One region of the Streptomyces sp. NPDC057854 genome, then DNA from elsewhere that is predicted to be linked to it. Evidence: riboswitches for the same ligand, from Rfam matches in the RefSeq annotation. Region 1 holds a riboswitch; the other holds the start of a gene.
What was found. Region 1 has a riboswitch for thiamine pyrophosphate ahead of thiO (glycine oxidase ThiO). Riboswitches for the same ligand answer to the same signal wherever they lie in the genome.

Region 1 (4,277 bases):
CAGGGTCTCGGCGGCGTCCAGGAGCTCCACCGCGTCCGGGAGGAGGGTCCGCTCGTCGGCGACCACCTCCAGCTTGATCCAGTCGGTGCCCAGCGCCTCCCGCGCCAGCCGCGCGGTGAGGACGGCCTCGCCCGCCGTGTAGCAGCCGGCCGTGTTCGGCAGCACGCGGATGCCGAGCCGGTCCAGGACGGAGAGGACCGAGCCCTGCACGGTCGGGTCGAGGCGGCGCATGGCGACGGTGGTGAGCTCGGTGCCGCTGGCCACCAGGGCGCGCTCCAGGACGTCCAGGCTGGGGGCGCCGCCGGTGCCCATGACGAGCCGCGAGGAGAACTCCGTACCGCCGAGGACGAACACGTCGTCGGACATCGCGCTCAGCCCCCCTGCACCGCGGTCAGGACCTCGACCCGGTCGCCGTCGGCGAGCAGCGTCGTCGCCCACTCGCCGCGCGGCACCACGGCCTCGTTGACGGCGGCGGCGACCCCGGCGGGGGCGGTGGTGAGGGTGGCGACCAGGGAGGCCAGGGAGACGGGGGCGGCGAGCGCGCGCGGCTCGCCGTTCACGGACACGTTCATGCGGGCTGCTCCTGAGGTACGGGGCGAGCGGTGGGGAAGCGGCGGGGGGAGAAGGGGCGGGCCTCGGCGGGGAGGACGCCGGTGGCGAGCGCCTCCGCCATGACGTCGCCGGTGACGGGGGTGAGGAGGACGCCGTTGCGGTAGTGGCCGGTGGCCAGGAGGAGGCCGGGCAGGGCGCTCGGCCCGAGCAGCGGCGCGTTGTCGGGGGAGCCGGGGCGCAGCCCGGCCAGGGTCTCGGTGAGCGGCAGCTCGGTGAGGCCGGGGACCAGCTCGTGGGCGTCGCGGAGGAGTTCGTACACCCCGCCCGCGGTCACCGTGGTGTCCCAGCCCAGCTCCTCGCTGGTGGCGCCGATCACCAGCTCGCCGTTCTCGCGCGGCACCAGGTAGACGTGGCTGCCGCGGACCACGGCCCGGACGGTGCGGGAGAGGAAGGGGGCGTACGCGGCGGGGATCCGCAGCCGCAGGACCTGGCCCTTCACCGGGCGGACCGGCGGCAGGACCGCCTCCGGCACGCCGGCGAGCCGGCCGCTGAGGCTGCCCGCGGCGAGGACGGTCTGCCCGGCGGCCAGCGCGGTGCCGTCGCCGAGGACGACCCCGCGCGCCCGGTCGCCGGTCACGGTGAGCCGTTCCGCGCGCGCCCGGTGGAGGACCACCCCGGCCCGCTCGCAGGCGGTGAGCAGCGCGGCGGCCAGCCGGCGCGGGTCCACCTGGTGGTCGCCGTCGACCCGGAGCCCGCCGCGCACCCCGGGCGCCAGCATGGGCTCCAGGCGGCGGCAGTCCCGGCCGCTCAGCCACTCGGAGGCGAGCCCGCAGCGGGTCTGGAGGGCGTGGAGCTCGCGCAGGTGGGCCCGGTCGTCGGCGTCGAGCGCGACGGCGAGGGTGCCGCAGGCGCGGTAGCCCACGTCGAGGCCGGTGGCCTCCTCCAGCTCGGCCACGAACGCCGGGTAGCGCGCGGCGGAGGCGAGGTTGAGCCCGAGCAGGGTCTCCTCGCCGTAGTGGAGTTCGGTGACGGCGGCGAGCATGCCGGCCGCGACCCGCGCGGCGCCGCCGCCCGGATCGGGGTCGACGAGCGCGACGCGCAGCCCGCGCAGGGCCGCCCGCCACGCCGTGACCAGGCCGATGATGCCGCCCCCGACCACGAGGACGTCGGTGGTGCGGTCGGTGGTGTCGGATGGACGCATGGGCGTTCCCGCCCCTCCCTTCGCCGGCATGACCCGGATCAGGTTCGTACGGTCGGAGGCCGGTCAGCCTCCCTCTCAGCCCGGTGCGTCCGGGCTCCCGCGAGTGGTGTCTGCCCGCCACCCTAGCCCCCGGCGGCGGTGCGCCACAGGGCACCTCCCTTTCTGACGTTTCGTCAGGTGCGTAAGGTGGACGGGTGAGCGAGCAGAAGCAGACCCAGCGGCACGTCGTGATCGTCGGCGCGGGCATGGCGGGCGTGCAGACCGCCGTCGCCCTGCGCGAGCAGGGCTTCGAAGGGCCCGTCACCCTCATCGGCGCCGAACCCCACCAGCCCTACGACCGGCCCCCGCTCTCCAAGGCCGTCCTCCTCGGCAAGGCCGAGCACTCCGCCTTCGACATCGACTTCGAGTCCCTCGGCGTCGACCTCCGCCTCGGCGTCGACGTCACCGGCCTCCGCCCCGCCGACCGCACCCTCGACACCGAGGCCGGACCCGTCCCGTACGACACCCTGGTCCTCGCCACCGGCGCCCACCCGCTCACCCTCCCCGGCGCCGAGGGAGTCCCCGGCGTCCACCTGCTGCGCACCCTCGACGACGCCGTCCGCCTCGGCCCCGTCCTCGCCGGCGGCGGCCCCGTCGTCGTGGTCGGCGCCGGCTGGATCGGCGCCGAGTTCACCACCGCCGCCCGCGAGGCCGGCTGCGCCGTCACCGTCGTCGAGGCCGCCCCGCTCCCGCTCGCCGGCGCCCTGCCCGACGAGGTCGCCGTCGCCATGGCCGGCTGGTACGCCGAGAGCGGCGCCGAACTCCTCACCCACGCGCGCGTGGAGACCGTCCGGCCCGGCGCCGTCGTCCTCGCCGACGGCCGCGAACTGCCCGCCGACGCCGTCGTCGTCGGCATCGGCGCCCGCCCCGCCACCGCCTGGCTCGCCGGCTCCGGCATCGCCCTCGACCCGAGCGGCGCCGTCACCGCCGACGACCGGCTGCGCACCTCGCTGCCCGACGTGTACGCGGTCGGCGACTGCGCCTCCTTCCCCTCCGCCCGCTACGGCGAACGGCTCCTCGTCCACCACTGGGACAACGCCCTCCAGGGCCCCCGCACGGTCGCCGCCGACATCACCGGCTCCGACGGCGGCACGCCCGACCCGTACGACCCCGTCCCGTACTTCTGGTCCGAGCAGTTCGGCCGCTTCGTCCAGTACGCGGGCCACCACGCGGGCGCCGACACCCTGGTCCGGCGCGGCGACTCCTCCGGCCCCTCCTGGTCGGTGCTGTGGCTGCGCGACGGCGTGCCGGTCGCCCTCCTCGCGGTCGGCCGCCCCCGCGACCTCGCCCAGGGCCGCAAGCTCATCGAGGCGGGCACCCCCGTCGACCCCGGGCGCGCCGCCGACCCGGCCGTCCCGCTCAAGTCCGCGGTCCGCTAGCACCCCCCTGGCACCCCCCGGACGGAGGCGGCGGGACGGGCCCGACTACCGGCTGTCGGCCCCGGATGGCAGGCTTGTCCCGTGACCGAGATTGACGCAAACATCGATGCTCTCGTCCCCGAGTGGCTCCACCTCCCCGACATCGCCGAGATGCTCGGCGTCGAGGTGACGCGGGTGCGGCAGCTGGTGAAGGAGGGCCAGCTGATCGCCGTCCGCCGCGGCGAGAACAACGCGCTCCAGGTGCCCGCCGCCTTCATCCAGGAGGACAGGGTCGTCAAGGGCCTGTCCGGCACCCTGACGCTCCTCAGGGACGACGGCTTCTCCGACGCGGAGATGCTGGAGTGGCTCTTCACCGCGGACCCGACCCTGCCCGGCACCCCCGCGCAGGCGCTCCGCGAGAATCGCGGCACGGAGGTGAAGCGCCGCGCCCAGGCGCTCGCCGTCTGACACGCCGAACCAGCACCGCCGGTGCCCCGGCCCCGCGCCGCGGCACCGGCACCACCCGACGGGGGGAACCACCATGCCCACGCCTCGCGAGCGGCTCGCCGACGCCCGGCTCTACCTGTGCACCGACGCCCGGAAGCGCCAGGGCGACCTGCCCGCCTTCCTCGACGCCGTGCTCTCCTCCGGCGTCGACATCGTCCAGCTGCGCGACAAGGGCATGGAGGCCGCCGAGGAGCTGGAGCACCTGGCGGTCCTCGCCGACGCCTGCCGCCGGCACGGCACGCTCCTCGCCGTGAACGACCGGGCCGACGTCGCCCACGCCATCGGCTCCGACGTCCTCCACCTCGGCCAGGGCGACCTGCCCGTCCCCGCCGCCCGCGCGATCCTCGGCGACGAGGTGCTGATCGGCCGCTCCTGCCACGCCGAGTCCGAGGTGGCCGCGGCCGCCGCCGAGCCCGGCACCGACTACTTCTGCACCGGCCCCTGCTGGCCCACCCCCACCAAGCCCGGGCGGTACGCCCCCGGCCTGGACCTCGTGCGGTACGCGGCGGGGCTCGCCCAGGACCGCCCCTGGTTCGCCATCGGCGGGATCGACGCGGACAACCTGGACCAGGTGCTGGACGCCGGCGCCCGCCGGATCGTCGTCGTCCGCGCGATCACCG
Region 2 (4,277 bases), on a different contig from region 1:
GGTCCGGCCTGAACCCGGCGCTCCCCTCCGTACGGATCCGGCACGCTCGCGTACGGCCTGCGGTTCCGGCCGACCCTCCCGCTGACGGGCCGACGGCCGGCGGCTGCGGCGTTCGTGCCGTACGGCCGCCGCGCGGGCGTCACTTGGCGCGGCGGCGGCGTCCGCCGCGGGCCGGTGTGCGGGCGGCGGATTCCCCCGCCGGGCGGTCGGCGGACACGACCAGCGCGGCCAGCGCCGTCGTGACCGGCACCGAGGCGACCAGACCGATCGAGCCGACCAGGGTGCGGACGATCTCCTCCGCCACCAGCTCGCTGTTGGCCACCGTCCCCATGCTGCTCTGCGCGATGGTGAAGAGCAGCAGCAGCGGGAGCGCGGCACCGGCGTAGGCCAGGACCAGGGTGTTGACCACCGAGGCGATGTGGTCGCGGCCGATCCGGATCCCGGCCCGGTAGAGCGCGCGCGGACCCATGCGGGGATCGGCCTGGTGCAGTTCCCAGACCGCGGAGGTCTGGGTGACCGTCACGTCGTCCAGGACGCCGAGCGAACCGATGATCACACCCGCGAGCAGCAGACCGGACATGTCGATCCCCGGGTAGAGACCGTGGATGAGCCCGGTGTAGTCGTCGGTGTTGCCGCTCAGCGAGGCCCAGCCGATGAAGAAGGACCCGAGCAGTCCGATCAGCAGCAGCGAGATCAGCGTGCCCAGCACCGCGACCGACGTACGGGCCGACAGCCCGTGGCACAAGTAGAGCGCGAGCAGCATGATCGCGCTCGATCCGACCACCGCCACGATCAGCGGGTTCGAACCCTCCAGGATCGCGGGCAGGATGAAGAGCGTCAGCACCACGAAGCTCACCGCGAGCGCGATCAGCGCCATCACGCCGCGCAGCCGGCCGACGAGCACGACCGCGAGCGCGAAGATGCCGGCGAGGACCGCCATCGGCACCTTGCGGTTCACGTCGGTCACCGAGTACTGCAGGTCCTTCGGGGCGTCGGGGGCGTAGGCGACGACCACGCCCTGGCCCTCGTCCAGTTGGCGCGGGGCGTCCGGCTGCACGATCTCGGTGAACGTACGGCCCTGGTCCGGACCGCTCGTGACCTCGATCGTCGCCTTCTCGCACTGGCCCTGCTGCCCGTTGACCGCCTCGCGGCCCTGCGGGGTGGTGGTGTCGCCGGTGGGCGGCACCTGTGCGGCGTTCACGTCCTTGCAGTCGACCTGCTCGACCGCCACGACCTTGCCCTGTTCGGTCTGCCGGTCGAAGCCGACGCCGGTCCGCTCGTGCGCGGGCGTCCCCCCGGGCCAGAGCACGACGAGACCGACGACCACGGCGGTGGCGAACGGGATGAGCACGGCCGCGATGACTCTGCGCAGATGGCGGGAGACGGGCGCGGCGGGGCCGTGGCTGTGCGTGTGGCCGTGCCCGAGACCGGCGCCCTGGCCGGGACCGGCACCGTGACCGTGCTCATGGCCAGGCCCGTGCCCGTGCCCGTTCTCGGGCCCGTGTCCGTGCTCGGGGCCGTGGCCGTGGCCGTGCGGATCGGGGGACTGCTGCGAGGAAGTCACCGACCGATCATCGCAAGAACGACGGGGGCCCACTGTTCAGCACGCCCGGGAGGACGCTAGCGTGGTGGCACCTTTGCACACGCGGGAGCTCGGAGCACCGGGCTGAGAGGGCGCTGATCACCGTACGCGCGTACTGACGACGTACGTACGGGAGGAGGCTGCGCCGACCGCCGAACCTGTTACCGGGTAATGCCGGCGTAGGGAGATCAGGTCTCATGACCCTTCAGGATGCACGCACGCCTGCCACCAGCCAGGACGAGCGCAAGCCGGGCTGGCACAAGGGATACGTCGAGGGCTCCCGCCCCGACATCCGGGTGCCGGTCCGCCAGGTGCACCTCACCAACGGCAAGGACGTGACGCTGTACGACACGTCCGGTCCGTACACCGACCCGGCGGTCGACACCGACGTCCGCCGGGGACTGCCCCCGCTGCGCGAGAACTGGATCATCGCGCGCGGCGACACCGAGGAGTACGCGGGCCGCCCCGTCCGCCCCGAGGACGACGGCATCAAGCACACCTCGCCGCGCGGCGGCGGGCTGAAGAACCTCGACGCGGTCTTCCCCGGCCGCCCCCGGCTGCCCCGCCGGGGCCGCGCCGGGCAGGCCGTGACCCAGCTCGCGTACGCCCGCCGGGGCGAGATCACCCCGGAGATGGAGTACGTGGCGATCCGGGAGAACGTCTCCCCGGAGGTCGTCCGCGAGGAGATCGCGGCCGGGCGCGCGGTGCTGCCGGCCAACGTCAACCACCCGGAGATCGAGCCGATGATCATCGGCAAGCGGTTCCTGGTGAAGGTCAACGCCAACATCGGCAACTCCGCCGTCACCTCCTCCATCGAGGAGGAGGTGGAGAAGATGACGTGGGCGACCCGCTGGGGCGCCGACACGGTCATGGACCTGTCCACCGGCCGCAACATCCACACCACCCGCGAGTGGGTGCTGCGCAACTCCCCCGTGCCGATCGGCACCGTGCCGCTCTACCAGGCCCTGGAGAAGGTCGACGGCAAGGCCGAGGAGCTGACCTGGGAGATCTACAAGGACACGGTCATCGAGCAGGCCGAGCAGGGCGTGGACTACATGACCGTGCACGCCGGCGTGCTCCTGCCGTACGTGCCGCTCACCGCGCGCCGCAAGACCGGCATCGTCTCGCGCGGCGGCTCGATCATGGCGGCCTGGTGTCTCGCGCACCACAAGGAGAACTTCCTCTACACGCACTTCGAGGAGCTCTGCGAGATCCTGGCGGCGTACGACGTCACCTACTCGCTCGGTGACGGGCTGCGCCCCGGCTCGATAGCGGACGCCAACGACGACGCCCAGTTCGCGGAGCTGCGCACGCTCGGCGAGCTGAACACGATCGCCAAGCGCCACCACGTGCAGACGATGATCGAGGGCCCGGGCCACGTCCCGATGCACAAGATCAAGGAGAACATCGACCTCCAGCAGGAGATCTGCGAGGAGGCGCCGTTCTACACGCTCGGCCCGCTGACCACGGACGTCGCGCCCGCGTACGACCACATCACCTCCGGCATCGGCGCCGCGATGATCGCCTGGTGGGGCACGGCGATGCTCTGCTACGTCACGCCCAAGGAGCACCTGGGCCTGCCGAACCGCGACGACGTGAAGACCGGTGTCATCACGTACAAGATCGCGGCGCACGCGGCGGACCTGGCGAAGGGCCACCCGGGCGCGCAGGAGTGGGACGACGCGCTCTCCGACGCGCGCTTCGAGTTCCGCTGGGAGGACCAGTTCAACCTGGCCCTCGACCCGGACACCGCCCGCGAGTTCCACGACGAGACGCTGCCGGCGGAGCCCGCGAAGACGGCCCACTTCTGCTCGATGTGCGGCCCGAAGTTCTGCTCGATGAAGATCTCGCAGGACATCCGCCGGGAGCACGGCGGTGATCTGAAGGCGGACGAGATCGAGGCCGGCATGGCCGAGAAGTCCGCCGAGTTCGCGGCCTCGGGCAACCGGGTCTACCTGCCGCTGGCGGACTGACCCCGGAAACGGGAGACAACGGGCGGGTTCCGAGCCTCCACGGGTTCGGGACCCGCCCGTCGTCAGTGGTCGGGGTCGGGGTCGGTGGCCGTGAGGGCGGCGTGGAGGAAGGGGATGACGCCGCGTTCCAGGAGGGCGTGGCGCCAGGCGGCGCGGGCGCGGGTGAGTTCGTCGTCGGGGGCGCCGGTGTCGGCGGGGCTGTTGCGGAGGGCGGTGCGGAGCAGGCCGGCGCCCGCGCCGAGGAGGCCGGCGGCGGCGAGGGCGCCGAAGACCAGGCCGGCGGTGAGCAGGGTGGTGCCGAGGGCGGCTGTCGGGGCGAGCAGCCGGACGGCGGCGCCGACCAGCAGGAAGATCGCGGCGGCCGTGCCGGCGAGGACGGGGACGAGGACGGTGAGGACGGCGACGGCGCCCGGGGACTCGTCGGGCGCGGCGGGCCGGGGGCGGTTGGACGCGGCGCGGTGCTGCTCGCGGACCTTCACGAAGTGCTCGTACTCGCTCGCCGCGGCCGTGGTGATCAGCGCTGTCGCGTTCAGGGCCATGGCGCGCAGCTGGGCGGCCGTCAGCCGGGTGCCGGTTCCGGCGAGTTCCGGCCGTTCCGGTGCGGTGCGCAGTGCGTCGTCGAGGACGCGCTCGTACTCGGCGCGGTCCTCGGTCAGCAGGTGCGGAGCCACGTTCATGTGCATCCCCCGATGCGCGGTGGGCCGGGACCGGCCGTGGCGCAC

Region 2: linked by a shared signal. The riboswitch ahead of thiC (phosphomethylpyrimidine synthase ThiC) and the one ahead of thiO (glycine oxidase ThiO) in region 1 are both predicted to bind thiamine pyrophosphate.

Annotation. Positions count from the first base shown of each region.
Region 1 is NZ_JBHVMF010000010.1:85,572-89,848, forward strand. It holds gene ACFVQZ_RS16575 (thiazole synthase) at 1-366, opposite strand, end outside; gene thiS (sulfur carrier protein ThiS) at 372-572, opposite strand; gene thiO (glycine oxidase ThiO) at 569-1,753, opposite strand; TPP riboswitch at 1,751-1,864, opposite strand; gene ACFVQZ_RS16590 (NAD(P)/FAD-dependent oxidoreductase) at 1,948-3,171, shown strand; gene ACFVQZ_RS16595 (helix-turn-helix domain-containing protein) at 3,253-3,618, shown strand; gene thiE (thiamine phosphate synthase) at 3,692-4,277, shown strand, end outside.
Region 2 is NZ_JBHVMF010000025.1:80,674-84,950, forward strand. It holds gene ACFVQZ_RS29880 (SsgA family sporulation/cell division regulator) at 1-12, shown strand, start outside; gene ACFVQZ_RS29885 (YibE/F family protein) at 140-1,564, opposite strand; TPP riboswitch at 1,636-1,786, shown strand; gene thiC (phosphomethylpyrimidine synthase ThiC) at 1,780-3,555, shown strand; gene ACFVQZ_RS29895 (hypothetical protein) at 3,618-4,232, opposite strand.